Regions from separate parts of the Roseivirga seohaensis subsp. aquiponti genome, predicted to be linked through region 2. Evidence: riboswitches for the same ligand, from Rfam matches in the RefSeq annotation. Region 2 holds a riboswitch; the other holds the start of a gene.
What was found. A riboswitch is a leader RNA that binds a small molecule or an ion and turns the genes downstream of it on or off. The one in region 2 is predicted to bind S-adenosylmethionine.

Region 1 (7,049 bases), on a different contig from region 2:
GCTACGAATAAACTCAAACAACATTATTACATATAAAAGTCATCATCATGTTCAGAAAAAACCTAATTGTTGCCCTTAGAAATATAAAGAAGAGAAAGTCATTCGCTATCATAAACATCTTTGGTCTTACTGTTGGCATGACTGTCTGTTTTCTAATCTTGACTTATGCTAGGTTTGAAATGAGCTATGATCGATTTCATCCTCAAGCGGAAGATATCTATAGAGTAACAGTGGATTTATATGCTGAAGGTACTTTTCAAACTGCCGATGCTCAGTGCTATCCGGCAGTTGGGCCTATGGCTGTGGCGGAATTTCCAGAAGTAGAAGAATTTGCCATGGCGCGCCATATTGGTCGCTTTTTGTTTAAAAACGAAGAAAAGGCCTTTAATGAAGACCGCGTGTATTTTGCTAATCCTGGTTGGTTAAATGTTTTTGATTGGGGAATGACTCAAGGCGATAGAGCTTTGGCACTGAATGAAGTGGCTAAAATTGTAATAACTGAAAGTGTTGCTAAAAAGTATTTTGGAGATGAAGACCCAATGGGCAAAATTCTAACCGCGGTACCTGGCGGTGCTGAAATTCCCATGCAGGTAACTGGGGTCGTTAAAGATGTTCCAGAAAACGCGCATCTTAAATTCGATATTTTAATTTCTTATCAAACTGGAGTTCAATTCTTAAAGTGGGATTACAATAACTGGAGTGGGAATAATGAATTTATGTATTTAAAAACTAATGGTGCAAAACTAGATAACACTTTTACCGAACGTTTGAACCAGAGTTTTTTAGCCAAAACAGAAGGAGATAGATCAGAGAAGCTAGTTATTCAACCTTTAACCGACATTCACCTTTATTCTGATAGAACTTTTGAAGCAGAGGTGAATGGTAGTGAGTCTACTGTGAATGTTTTGCTGTTAGTGGCCCTGTTCGTTTTGGTAATTGCTTGGGTAAATTATATCAACCTTTCCACAGCAAAGGCTTTAGAAAGGGGTAAAGAAGTAGGAGTGAGAAAGGTTTTAGGATCTAACAAAGGGGCTTTATTAAGTCAGTTTTTGACTGAATCTTTCATGATTAACTTTTTATCATTAATACTTACTCTCACATTGATTCAGGCCGTATTACCTATCTTCAATCAGTTCTCTGGCCTTGATTTAACTTTCAATGTTTTTTCAGACCTAGCACTTTTTGGTTTCGTAATGGGGCTGCTTTTTATAGGTACATTGGCTTCAGGAGTTTATCCTGCTTTAGTATTGGCAAATTATAAGCCGCTCGAAGTATTAAAAGGTAGTCTTAGCAGTTCTAAAAAAGGGGTTGTGCTCAGAAAGGGATTAGTAGTGTTTCAGTTTATGATTACCATGGTGCTTTTGGCTGGAACCATGGTGATTTATACACAGGTGCAAGAAATGCGAAATCAGAAATTGGGTGTAAATATAGCTCAAACTGTAGTGGTGCGTTCACCATTGTTGGCAGATTCTAATGAGTCTCAATTGCAGAAGCGTAAAGCCTTAAAAACTGAGCTAAAACGATTGCCGCAGGTGTTGAATGTAGCCTACTCTGAAACCTTGTTTGGCCAAGGTACAGTTGAAATGAATACTGGAACGGGTGTTTATGCTACAGGTCATGAGGAAGGAAAAGGGAATGTATATTTCTTTTATAGAGTAGATGCTGAGTTTGTTCCAACCTTTGGTTTTCAGGTGCTTGCTGGAAGAACCTTCGACAATGAAAGAGATATTTCGGCTAGCGAAAATTTCACTTCTATTATGGTAAATGAAACTGCCAGAAGATTGTTGGGCTTTAATTCAAATGAAGAAGCAATAGGGGCTAAGGTGCATTTCTGGGGTAATGAGGTCAAGATATTGGGCGTGTTTAATGATTATAACCATCATTCACTCAAAACAAGTATTGACCCTACTATATTTTGGTTTGACAAAGAGGGCAATGACGGAAATTATATTTCTGTGAAATTGGATGATAGAGACTCTGGAAATTCCTACAAGGAAATGGTAGCTAAAATCGAAAGCGTATATCGGGATGTTTATCCAAATAGTGATTTCGATTACTTCTTCCTTGACGAGAAATTTAACGAGCAATACAAAGCAGATCAACAGTTTGGAGCCGTTTTCGGTGTTTTTGCTTCCATTACCGTTTTTGTTTCTATACTAGGCTTATTTGGTTTGGTGCTTTACGAGGTTCAGCAGAAAATTAAAGAGATAGGTATTAGAAAGGTTTTGGGCGCAAATGTTTCTAGCATCATAAAAATGCTCTCTACAAACTTTATGAAGCTAATTCTTCTCTCCGTAATAATTGCCCTGCCTATCACTTATTTTGGAGCTCAAAAATGGCTTCAAACATTTTCTTATCAAACGAATTTGACTTGGTATGTTTTCACAATACCCGCACTTTTAATCCTTGGTGTGGCTTTTTTAACGGTAGTTTTCCAGGCCATTAAAGTAGCCAGGCGAAACCCAATAGAGGCATTGCGTTATGAATAAGTAAGGCGCCCAAAAAATCTATATATTGGCTTGGCTCAAGAAATAAGACTTCAGCCAGGCTAATTCATTTTAAGCTAAGGTTATGTTTTAATGCAAGTTTTCTGACTTCAAAAAAACTACCGAAATATTGTAATAGATTTCGGCCTAGATAGAACGAAATGAATATTTACGAATCAATGGGGTTGCTTGGGGCAATCTTGAGTAGCCTTACTTTTTTACCTCAGGTTATTCGCACATGGAAAATTAAAAGTGCGGAAGATTTGAGTATGGGAATGCTTGTTATTGTTTTTTGCAGCACTATTGTATGGCTTATTTATGGTTTTGCTTTGTGGCTTATTCCTGTAATTATTGCCAATTCCGCAATATTTATACTCAGCCTTACTTTGATTTACTTTAAAATTACCTTTAAGAAAAAGAATAGAGTAGTTAAGTAGAACTTATATAAATAAAAAACCCGTTACCATTTAGATAACGGGTTTATAACCACTGAAAAAACAAATTCAATTATTGTCCGCCTCGGCCTCTTCTTCCTTGAGTTTGAGGATTCTCTTTCTTCCAAGTTTCATATGAAGTCCATTGAGTAGCACTGAAAATCTTTTTTAACTCTTTATCTTGATCTTCTTGCATTTTAGTCATTGCAGCTGTCATAGCCTCACGATCCATCGTACCACTACCTCGTAGCTCAGTCATTTTTGCGGTACGTTTTTCTGCAGAAGCTACAAGTAGCTCATATACTTTGGTGTGTTGTTCATCAGACAAGCCAAACTTTTCTTGCCAAGTATCTGCCGTGGTTTTAGCTTGAACTTTAGGGTCAGGTCGTTGTCCGCCTTGCCCTTGGCCACCGCCACCCCGTTGAGCGAATGCTGATGCTGCTACAGCAAAGAATATCGCCACAATTAATAGAGTTCTTTTTCTCATTTTGATTTTGTTTGTAGCCTTGGACATACTTGGGTGACAATGGTTTAACTTAACAGAATCATTTACATCAAGGGTAGAAATTGAGTCTAAAATGTAGGTGCTTTATTTAAAGTCTACTTCGCTGTCTTTAATATTTCGTTCGTAAAGCATGTGCATTATGCCATCCTTTAAACCTACATCGGGCACCATAATTTTGCGGCACTTTGCAGATTTCATTACGTGCATGTAAATATGTGAGGCAGGAATGATTACATCGGCCCTATCGGGGTTCAATTGCAGTTTATGAATTCGTTCTTCTAAAGTAAAACCTGCAACATAAGATTGTACATCTAGTACTTCTTTTAAGGTTAAAACCCTGTCTATTTTGCGTTTATTAGCCAGTTCGTAAGTTTTATTAATGTTTCCGCCCGTACCAATAGCTGTTATTGTTTTATACTTACCAATTACATTGGCTTTCACCCAACTGTCTATTTTTTCAAGAATATCAGAAGTACCCAACTGCTCAATACTTCTTACAGACCCAACCTTGAAAGATTGAGAAGCCACTTTCTTTCCATTGGAAATTAAATTGAGTTCAGTGCTACCACCACCAACGTCAATGTGTAAGTAATTCTGGTCATCAAGCTTTTTTAGAACAACTTTGTTGATGAGTTCTGCTTCTACATCTCCGCTAATAATTTTAATTTTAAGCCCTAAAAGTTGGTTAACTTTTTCGGCTAGCTTGTAGCCATTTTCTGCTTCGCGCATGGCTGAGGTAGCGCAAGCATAATAATCATCTACTTCGTATAAGTCGATCAGAAGTTTAAAAGCGTGCATCAGCCTCAAGAATTTATCTTCCTTTTCTGGTCCAATTTTTTTGAGGGTAAAAACATCTTGCCCCAATCTCAAAGGAAACCTCACATACTCTAATCTCTTGAAGATATGTTGACCCTCATAACTCAAAACATTAGTGACCTGAAATCTTATGGCGTTAGAACCAATATCAATTGCTGCTAATCTTAGACTACTCATAGATGGGCATTAAATTAGAGAATATTCTTGTTAGAAGGTGCGTTCAAGCAATTTTTATAAAAATCGAACGATAGATTTTTCTGAAATATTTAGATCAAGCAGCTTCGGTTTAATCTTTATTTACTTTCTTTGCATCACTTATCAAGAAAGACTGAGGGACTAGGCCCTGTGACGTCTTAGCAACCTGTAGAAGCTGGTGCTAATTCCTAGCCTCGAATTTATTCGAGGAAAAGATGAGCCTGCAAAACTCTCCCTGCCTTTCTTGATAAGCATTATAAATGCAAATTATGTCAAGAAATATTAAGGAAATTCTCAAAGAACGAATCTTGGTTTTAGATGGTGCAATGGGCACTATGATTCAAAGGCACCCTTTAGAGGAAGAAGATTTTAAAGGAGATAGATTCAAAAATCATCCACATTCTTTAAAAGGGAACAATGACCTGCTTTCTATCACCCGGCCAGAAATCATTAAAGATATCCATCGCCAATATTTTTTAGCGGGTGCCGATATTGTAGAAACAAATACCTTCAGTGGTACTACAATCGCTCAAGCAGACTATCATTTAGAAGATGCGGTATATGAAATCAACTTTGAGTCGGCTAAAATTGCTAGAGAAGTAGCTGATGAAATTACCGCGCAAGAACCCCATAAACCTCGGTTTGTAGCAGGCTCCATTGGGCCTACAAACAGAACTGCTTCTTTATCTCCTGATGTAAATGATCCTGGTTTTAGAGCCATTACTTTCGATGAATTAGTACAAGCCTATAAAGAACAGGTGATTGCACTTACTGACGGTGGTGTAGATTTGCTATTAGTCGAGACGGTGTTCGATACGCTGAATGCTAAGGCCGCGCTTTTTGCGATTGAAGAAGTTTCTGAAGAAAAAGGCAAAGAATGGCCAATTATGGTTTCTGGAACGATTACCGATGCCAGTGGCAGAACACTTTCAGGGCAAACTACTCAAGCTTTCCTTATTTCTGTATCACATATGCCGTTGCTCTCAATAGGACTTAACTGCGCTCTAGGAGCCAAACAGCTTCGCCCTTATTTGGAAACGCTCTCTGAAAAGGCTAATTTCTTTACTAGTGCTCACCCTAATGCAGGTTTACCCAATGAATTCGGTCAATATGATGAGTCGCCAGAAGAAATGGCCGAGCAGATAGAAGACTTCCTTTCTAACGGTTTCCTAAACATTGTGGGTGGTTGTTGCGGAACCACACCAGATCATATTAGGGCCATTGCTGAAGTGGCCGCCAAGTATCAGCCGCGTAGCATTGAAGCTGAAAAGTCAATGGTCGATAGTTAATAGTGAAATGATAAAATCGACTCAAGCTTTTAGAAACTCCCTAAAAATAATCTAGCAAACCATCGACTATTGACTTACAACAATATGAATAAATATAATTCAACACTTGAGCTTTCAGGCCTCGAACCCTTAATTGTTACTCCGGAGTCCAATTTTGTGAATGTAGGAGAGCGAACCAATGTGACGGGTTCTAAGCGCTTTGCACGATTAATTTTGGAAGAAAAGTTTGATGAAGCCTTAGAGGTAGCTCGTGACCAAGTGGATGGAGGCGCTCAGATTCTCGATGTCAACATGGACGAAGGAATGCTTGATGGAAAAGAGGCGATGGTCAAGTTTTTGAATCTGATTGCCTCAGAACCCGATATTTCTAGAATTCCCATCATGATTGACTCTTCCAAATGGGAAATCATTGAAGCAGGGTTGAAATGTGTTCAGGGGAAATGTGTAGTGAATTCAATTTCCTTAAAAGAAGGAGAAGAGCAATTTATTGCTCAAGCTAAGAAAGTAAAACGTTATGGTGCGGCAGTAATCGTTATGGCTTTTGATGAAGAAGGTCAAGCCGATACCTACGAAAGAAGGATTGAAATCTGTAAACGCTCGTATGATATTCTGGTCGATGTAGTCAAATTCCCTAAAAACGATATCATTTTCGACCCCAATATTTTCCCTGTGGCTACAGGTATTGAAGAGCACAATAATAATGCGGTCGATTTTTTCAGGGCAACCAAATGGATCAGAACTAATCTGCCAGGAGCTCATGTGAGTGGCGGTGTAAGTAACGTATCTTTCTCATTCCGAGGTAATAACCCTGTTCGCGAAGCCATGCATTCGGCCTTTCTATATCATGCCATTCAAAACGGAATGGACATGGGAATTGTTAACCCGACCATGCTTGAGATTTATGACGACATTCCAAAAGACTTGTTAGAAAGGGTAGAGGATGTGCTCCTAAACCGAAGACCAGACTCTACTGAGCGTTTGCTGGATTTTGCCGAAACGGTAAAAGGCGAAGGAAAGAAACAAGTAAAAGACGATGCTTGGCGGAAGGAGTCGGTAGAAAAGCGACTTGAGCACGCTTTAGTAAAAGGTATTATAGAGTTTATAGATGAAGACACAGAAGAAGCTCGACAAAAATATATAAGTCCATTGAAGGTCATTGAAGGTCCATTAATGGATGGAATGAATGTAGTGGGAGACCTTTTTGGCTCAGGTAAAATGTTTTTACCACAAGTAGTAAAGAGCGCCCGAGTAATGAAAAAGGCGGTGGCTTATCTTTTGCCTTATTTGGAAGAGGAGAAGCGGATTGCCAAAGAAACATCTCCCA
Region 2 (7,049 bases):
ACAGCCGAAAACGCGACTACTGAAGTGATAATTACTGAAGACATTTAACAATCTCTTTTAAATCAACAATTGGTTAGGCCGTAAATCGACCTCCCATAAGGGCTACAAATATATCCACTAAAGATTAAAATGGAGAAGGATTCAGTAAAAAAACCACGCATTTAGAAGATACTCTTTAAACGCTGATTTTTTCTCTCAACTTTTGACCCTTTCTCAATTCTAAAATCTCGGTTTCCAGTGCGCTAAGGTCTAATTCTTCCGAAATTTCGGTGTCATTGTCGAACTGAACTACAGAGATTTTAGAGTTATAAACCCATTTAGATTGAAGTAGTTTTGAGAGTTTGATTTTACCGATCACATAACTTCTATCAAAGCAGAAGAATTTTTCGGAAACTGCTTCGAACTCGTTGAGGTCAATATGCTCTGGTTTTTCAAAACTTACATACACTGTTACAGCGTTTTCGCTACTGAAATGTACCTTACCCTGATTGTAGTGCTTTTTATATTCGTATTTGTAATCATAGCTCAATGCCGAAATATCTGAAAGCACGGCCGCACCAGTAGGTAAACTTCCAGCCCCTTTTCCTATAAATAACTGATCGTCACAGAATTCACCGTTCAGTGTAACTGCGTTGAACTCGTTATTTACATTTCTGAGGTTGTGGTTCTCCTTTATAAACTGTGGTAAAACGCAGGCAAATACCTCATCGTTTTTTCGCGAAGCTTGAGCAATCAGCTTAATTCTATAACCGTGTTTTCTTGCAAACTCCAAATCGCTTGGCTGCAAATGGTCAATGCCTAAATTGGCGATTTTCTCTGGCGATACGTTAATGCCGAAAGCATGCGTCAGTAATATGCTCAACTTAAATTTCGGGTCGAAGCCTTTTACATCTAAAGTGGGATCGCTTTCAGCAAAACCCTTTTCTTTGGCTTCTTCCAAAGCTTGAGCGTAATCTAAATGCTCATCAAAAATTTTGGTGAGAATGTAATTGGTTGAGCCATTGAAAATTCCTTTGATTTCGTTCAGTGGTTCGTGTCCAAAGTACTCTTCCAAAGTTCTGATGATAGGAATACTGCCGCAAACTGCACCTTCATACAAAATTCCCTTTCCAGTTTTTTCCTGAAGATCAATCAGGTATTCAAGGTTTTCGGCTACCATCTTTTTGTTGGCAGTTACCACCGACTTGCCGTTTTTCAAAGCCGTAGTTACAATTTCAAGCGCAGCTTCCGCATTATCAATCAGCTCTACAATTACGTCAATAGAAGGGTCGTTCAAAATGTCTTCTTTAGTATAAGTAAAAACGGACTCGGGAAGACTTCTTACTTTATGGCGATCTTTCACACAAATCCTTACGATCTCACCTTCAAAGTTTTTCGAATTGTTGATGGTTTGATAAAGGCCTTGTCCTACACAGCCAAAGCCGAAAAGGCCTATTTTAATTGCTCTCATTATTTAAGAATGGTTTTAGTATTTCAGATATTTTTTGAGTTTCGATTAAAAAGCCGTCATGGCCATAATCGGATTGAATGATTTTGAATGTTGAATTCGGCAGATGCTCCGCTATAATTTGCTGGTCTTCTATTGGGAAAAGAATATCACCTTCAATGCCAATGATTAAGGTTTCTGCCTTTATTGTGGCTAATGCTTTTTGAACATTTCCTCTTCCGCGCCCCACATTGTGCGTGTCCATGGCCTTCCCCAAAACATAATAGCTGCGTGCATCAAAACGATGACTTAGCTTTAACCCTTGATAACGCTGGTAACTCTCGGCCCTATAATTATCGAGCGCTTCGTTGTCGTCTTTCTGGCTTTGGTTGAATGTGCTGGGTGTACGATATGAAAGTAAGGCCATGGCCCTAGCCGCTTCCATTCCTTTCTTTCCTCCGTTAACCGAGCTGGAATAAAATGAAGGATCTGCTTCGATGGCCATGCGTTGCGCAGCGCGAATGGCTTTGCCCCAAGGGCTGCTTTGTGCCGAAGTGGCGATTACGAATAGTTTATCAAAAATAGGTTCTTCAATTACCCACTCTAGAATTTGTTGACCTCCAGTAGATCCCCCCATACCCAAATGGATGCGTTCAATTTCTAAGTGCTTCCTGAGCAAAATATGTGCTTTTACCTGGTCACGAATGGTGATATTTGGGAAGTTTGATAAATACCTTTCGCCAGTATTTGGGTCGAAATCCTTGGGGCCAGTAGTGCCATAACAAGAGCCCAGAATATTAGCGCAAACAATAAAATATTCATCAGGATTAATCAGGTAATTATACCCAATCAAGCCTGGCCACCACTGTATAGGGTCTGCATTTGCCGTTAGGGCATGGCAAACCCAAATTACATTGCTTTTGTCTGAATTAAGCTCACCAAAGGTTTGGTAGGCAATCTGAAGCTCATTGAGAATCTCACCAGATTCTAGGCGGAATTCACCAGAATGGCGATAGTAGTGTAACGAATCGTTCACTTTTTTAAGATTTTGAGTAAATGGAAATGATGTAGTCATGACACAAGAATTTTGAATGTAGAACAGCAGGAAAGGATTCTGAGAAATTCAGAATTAGGCTGTAATCAAACAACAAATTGAGACATGAAGAACTGACCCTGACTTTGAGGGTGTGGTATGGAGCGGACGTTTGTCCACAAAGGATAAATAGGTTTGCATAACTGTCAAATTTATATTCTCCCGAATGCCACTTGGCCTTCTTTGGGATTAGGAATTAGCACCTTTCCTCTGCGGATGGTTGCTAGCGCATCATAGAGCCTATCTCTCCACGCTTCTGTATAAATCGATTCTTGAAATTTGGCTGATGCCAAATCAAAAAATCTCGACTTGTGACTGCAAACGTACAAGCCGTTTTATGAATTTCAAAATAGATAATGAAAAAAATAATCTGAAAGTACAATTCCTAGATAGAAAATATCTCTTTGAAGATGGTTTATGAATTGGTCGATTTAGCAAAAAAGTAACTAGGTATGATTTATCAGGTTAGTCCTTTTTAGGTAAGTCGAACTCATGAAGCTCGTAGGTCACTCCATCAAAGGCCAATATTTTGTTCCTTACGATGGTAAACGACATATACCAAGTGTCATCCTTGCCATTATTGAGTTCAATAATTCTTGATAGTTCAATTTTAGAATCGCTTATCGTAAAATTGAAAATTTGCCTTGATGTAACTTTATTTTTGGTCGAATCAAACCCTACTAGGAGTATATAAAGCTCACTGCCATGCAAGCTTGCATCTATAACAAAGCCGGCTGTGCCGCGCATCTGGGGTGATGATTTTTCTCTTTTAATGGAGTGCTCAATAAATTCCTCGAAGTACTCAGGATAGTATATTTCTTCGGTTTTATTTCCTGCGAAGTCAAATCGTTCTATTACAGGCTCATTTTCACTTACTGCAATTATTTCATTTTTATATGGGAACAAACGAAAAACTCTAGGTCTATCATGATTGATCTCAGTGAGTCTTCTATTGTGAGAACCGAAATAGTGGATTGAATCTTCACCAGTTAAGCTGTAAGAGAAAAGCGGTGGGGTAGATTTATCATATTTACTTCCATACAGCTTGTTGTTTTTAATGAAAAATCCATCGCTGCTAGGGATATCTCTGCCAAATTGGTGGCTAATCGTTCCATCTAAATTGAAGACCTTAATTTTCTGGTGACCGCCATCCAGTATAAGTAATTGATTATTGTGAACCTGAGAAGCTCTTGGATCTTGTAATTCGGTTGGGCCATCACCTTTCCGTCCGAAAATCTGCTTCAATTCATAGGCTTCATTTAACTCTAAAACTCTACCATTTTCAATTTCAGTAAGGAAAATGCTTCCTTTCGAGTATTGTATATCCTCTGTTATACCAACAAAAGTTGAATCGTTAAACTCACTAACTTTTTTTTGAACCTCAATAGATATTTCAGGAACAGGAGTTTCTGAGTCTTTATTCTGGCAGCCGAAGACAAACAGGAGTAGAAATAGATATGATAACTTCTTCATAAAAAATGGAATGAAGTATAGTTTACTGAATTTGGTTTAATATGGTTGTAAACTAGTCTCCTACACTAGGAAGCAGAAGTTGAAAATGACTTGTTCAAACCAGAAATAAGGAGCGAAATGTTTCGTGTCTTCTTTCCATCAATCCCGTATATTGCTGCCTATGTTATCCATTTCTTACGAAGTATTCTATACCGTGGCCAGTCACTTAAGCTTTTCTAAAGCCGCGGAAATTCTTTGTATATCACAGCCTGCTGTAAGCAAACAGATAAAAAAATTGGAAGGAGAAATGGAAGTGCCTCTTTTTCAGCGCAAAGGGAATGCTGTGTTTTTAACGCCCCAAGGCGAAAAAATGCTTAGCTATTTGCGTGAAGCCAAGCATATCCAGAAACGCATGGAATCGGATATGGACATTGTCAAAAGTCAGTTGACAGCCAAAGGCGAACTGAGGATAGGTGCTAGTACCACCCTGTCGCTGTATGTTTTGCCCAAAGTGCTTTCTTCGTTCCGAAAAAAATGGCCATTGGTGAAAATAACTTTGATCAATCGGAATACAGAGAACATTCTTAAGGCGCTGACCAATGAAGAAATTGACTTGGCTGTAGTAGAAGATAAGCACGAGGCCAGCGGACTTCATTATGACTTTTTTATGGCGGATAAAATCATTCCGATCTGTTCTACACACAGCCCTTATGCAGGGCGTGAAATTTCCATGAAAGAACTGAAGGAAATTCCTTTGGCGCTGCGCGAAGTGGGTTCAGGAACCTTGTCTGCTTGGTCTAGAAAAATGACGCAGTTGAATATTAAGTCCTCCGACCTAAACATAAAAGTACGATTGGGCGGTACCGAAGTACTTAAGAATTTTTTGGTGGAAGATACCGCTGTAGGTTTTCTTTCGCCTTTGGCGGTAAAGCGCGAAGTGGCTTTGGGTTTACTTACCGAAGTAAATATTTCGGGTTTGGCAGTAGAACGAAGTTTCAACTTTGTAACAAGAACGGGTGAAACCATGACCGATGTGACCAAGGCTTTTATTAAGCAGGCAAAATTTAGTTATAACCGTTAGTTATAATGGGTTACTTTTATTCATTTGATTGGTTATGATTAGCGATGCAGTTTTGCATCATGAACTTCATCAAAACACAAACATCACTCGCCAGTCATTTGGAATGCTCCAAATGTAAAAAATCATACTCCCTTCATGAATTGCAGACTTTTGCCACTTGCTGCAACAAACCATTGGTAGTACAATATCATGCCACCGAACCCTTTGGTATTTCTGATCTTCAGGGTAGAAAACCCACTATGTGGCGCTATCGAGAAATGTTGCCTGTTTTGGATGATGCCAATATTGTTTCACTTGGCGAGGGCATGACTCCCATACTGCCACTCAAACGATTGGCTGCTCAATTGAGGCTAAATGACCTTCAAATGAAAGATGAATCACTCAACCCAACGGGTTCTTTCAAGGCGCGAGGTTTGAGTATGGCAGTTTCAAAAGCCAAAGAATTAGGAGTGGAAAAATGCGTGGTTCCCACTGCGGGAAATGCAGGAGGGGCAATGGCTGCCTATTGCGCTTCGGCTGGCATTAAAGCTACGGTGATTATGCCGAGCCATACCCCGAAAATATTTCAAGACGAATGCCAGTATTACGGAGCAGAGTTGCTTTTAGTTAAGGGCTTGATCAATCAATGTGGGGCTTTGGCTGCTAAAATTGAGAAAGAGCAAGGCGCTTTCAATATTTCCACTTTAAAGGAACCTTACCGACTAGAGGGTAAGAAAACCATGGGTTATGAAATTGCTGAGCAGATGAATTGGCAGTTGCCTGATGTAATTCTGTATCCTACTGGTGGAGGAACGGGCCTACTAGGAATCTGGAAAGCTTTTCATGAAATGATAAACCTTGGCTGGTTAAAAGCTGATGTGAAGTTGCCTCGAATGATTGTAGTGCAAGCGGCTAATTGTTCTCCTGTGGTAGATTCTTTGAATGGAATTACGAAAGACATTTCTGAATACACAGAGTCTTTGGCCAATGGTTTGGCTGTTCCGGTGGCCTTTGGTCAGGATATGATTCACTGTGTGGTGAAAGAGTCGGGTGGTACTTCGGTGACAGTTTCTGAACAAGAAATGATTGATGGAGTGAAGAAAATGGCCAAGCAAGAAGGGGTGTTAGTTGCGCCTGAAGGAGCAGCACTTTGGAAAGCAATTCCGAAGCTTATTGCTAGTGGAGAAATTTCTCGCTCTGAAAAAATTATGATGATCAATACGGGAAGCGGCTATAAGTACTTAGAGAACTTGAATTAAACGTTTCGATTTAAATCTCTAAATCATGTTAATTTTCAAAAGAAGCCTGTTTATAGGCCTAGCTGCGTTATGCCTTTTGCCTGCAATCAACGCCCCGATTGCCTTAATTATGGGGCTTATTTTCGGGAGCATAATAGGGAATGTCGGTTTTAGCCAAGTGCCGAAAATCACAAAATGGCTACTGCAAATTGCGGTGGTGGTATTGGGTTTTTGCATTGCGGTGGATAAAGCCCTATCGGCAGGTTCGGAAGGGTTTATGCTTACGGCACTTTCTGTATTTTCAGTATTAGGCTTAGGCTTGTTCCTAACAAAACGATTTCATTTAGATAAGAAAATGTCCTTCTTAATCTCTTCCGGAACTGCAATTTGCGGAGGAAGTGCCATCGCCTCAATGGCACCTGTAATTAATGCTTCTACCAGAGAGATATCTTCTGCTTTGGCGGTGGTTTTTTTACTAAACGCCTTGGCTGTTTTTATTTTCCCTAGCCTCGGGGCTTTTTTGCACATGACACAACATCAATTTGGTTTATGGTGTGCTATAGCAATTCATGATACCAGTTCGGTAGTGGGAGCTGCTTCAGTATATGGTAAAGAAGCTTTGGAGTTGGCTACGACTGCCAAGCTGGTGAGAGTATTATGGATTATTCCATTGATGCTCGGAGTGGCCGTTTTCACTAAAGATAAAAAGCAATTCAAATTTCCGTGGTTCGTGCTCTTCTTTATACTAGCTATGGGTTTTTCAGCCGCTTTTCCGCTTCC

Region 1: linked by a shared signal. The riboswitch ahead of OB69_RS13000 (homocysteine S-methyltransferase family protein) and the one ahead of OB69_RS12150 (homoserine O-acetyltransferase family protein) in region 2 are both predicted to bind S-adenosylmethionine.

What each region holds. Positions count from the first base shown of each region.
Region 1 covers NZ_JSVA01000014.1:109,422-116,470, reverse strand. The annotation lists gene OB69_RS13025 (ABC transporter permease) at 1-11, shown strand, start outside; gene OB69_RS13020 (ABC transporter permease) at 48-2,489, shown strand; gene OB69_RS13015 (SemiSWEET family sugar transporter) at 2,648-2,923, shown strand; gene OB69_RS13010 (hypothetical protein) at 2,994-3,407, opposite strand; gene OB69_RS13005 (Ppx/GppA phosphatase family protein) at 3,510-4,418, opposite strand; SAM riboswitch class I at 4,554-4,658, shown strand; gene OB69_RS13000 (homocysteine S-methyltransferase family protein) at 4,706-5,725, shown strand; gene metH (methionine synthase) at 5,810-7,049, shown strand, end outside.
Region 2 covers NZ_JSVA01000013.1:1,352-8,400, forward strand. The annotation lists gene nqrF (NADH:ubiquinone reductase (Na(+)-transporting) subunit F) at 1-44, opposite strand, end outside; gene OB69_RS12145 (homoserine dehydrogenase) at 176-1,450, opposite strand; gene OB69_RS12150 (homoserine O-acetyltransferase family protein) at 1,437-2,501, opposite strand; SAM riboswitch class I at 2,669-2,786, opposite strand; gene OB69_RS12155 (NHL repeat-containing protein) at 2,985-3,992, opposite strand; gene OB69_RS12160 (LysR substrate-binding domain-containing protein) at 4,153-5,052, shown strand; gene OB69_RS12165 (threonine synthase) at 5,112-6,290, shown strand; gene OB69_RS12170 (YeiH family protein) at 6,316-7,049, shown strand, end outside.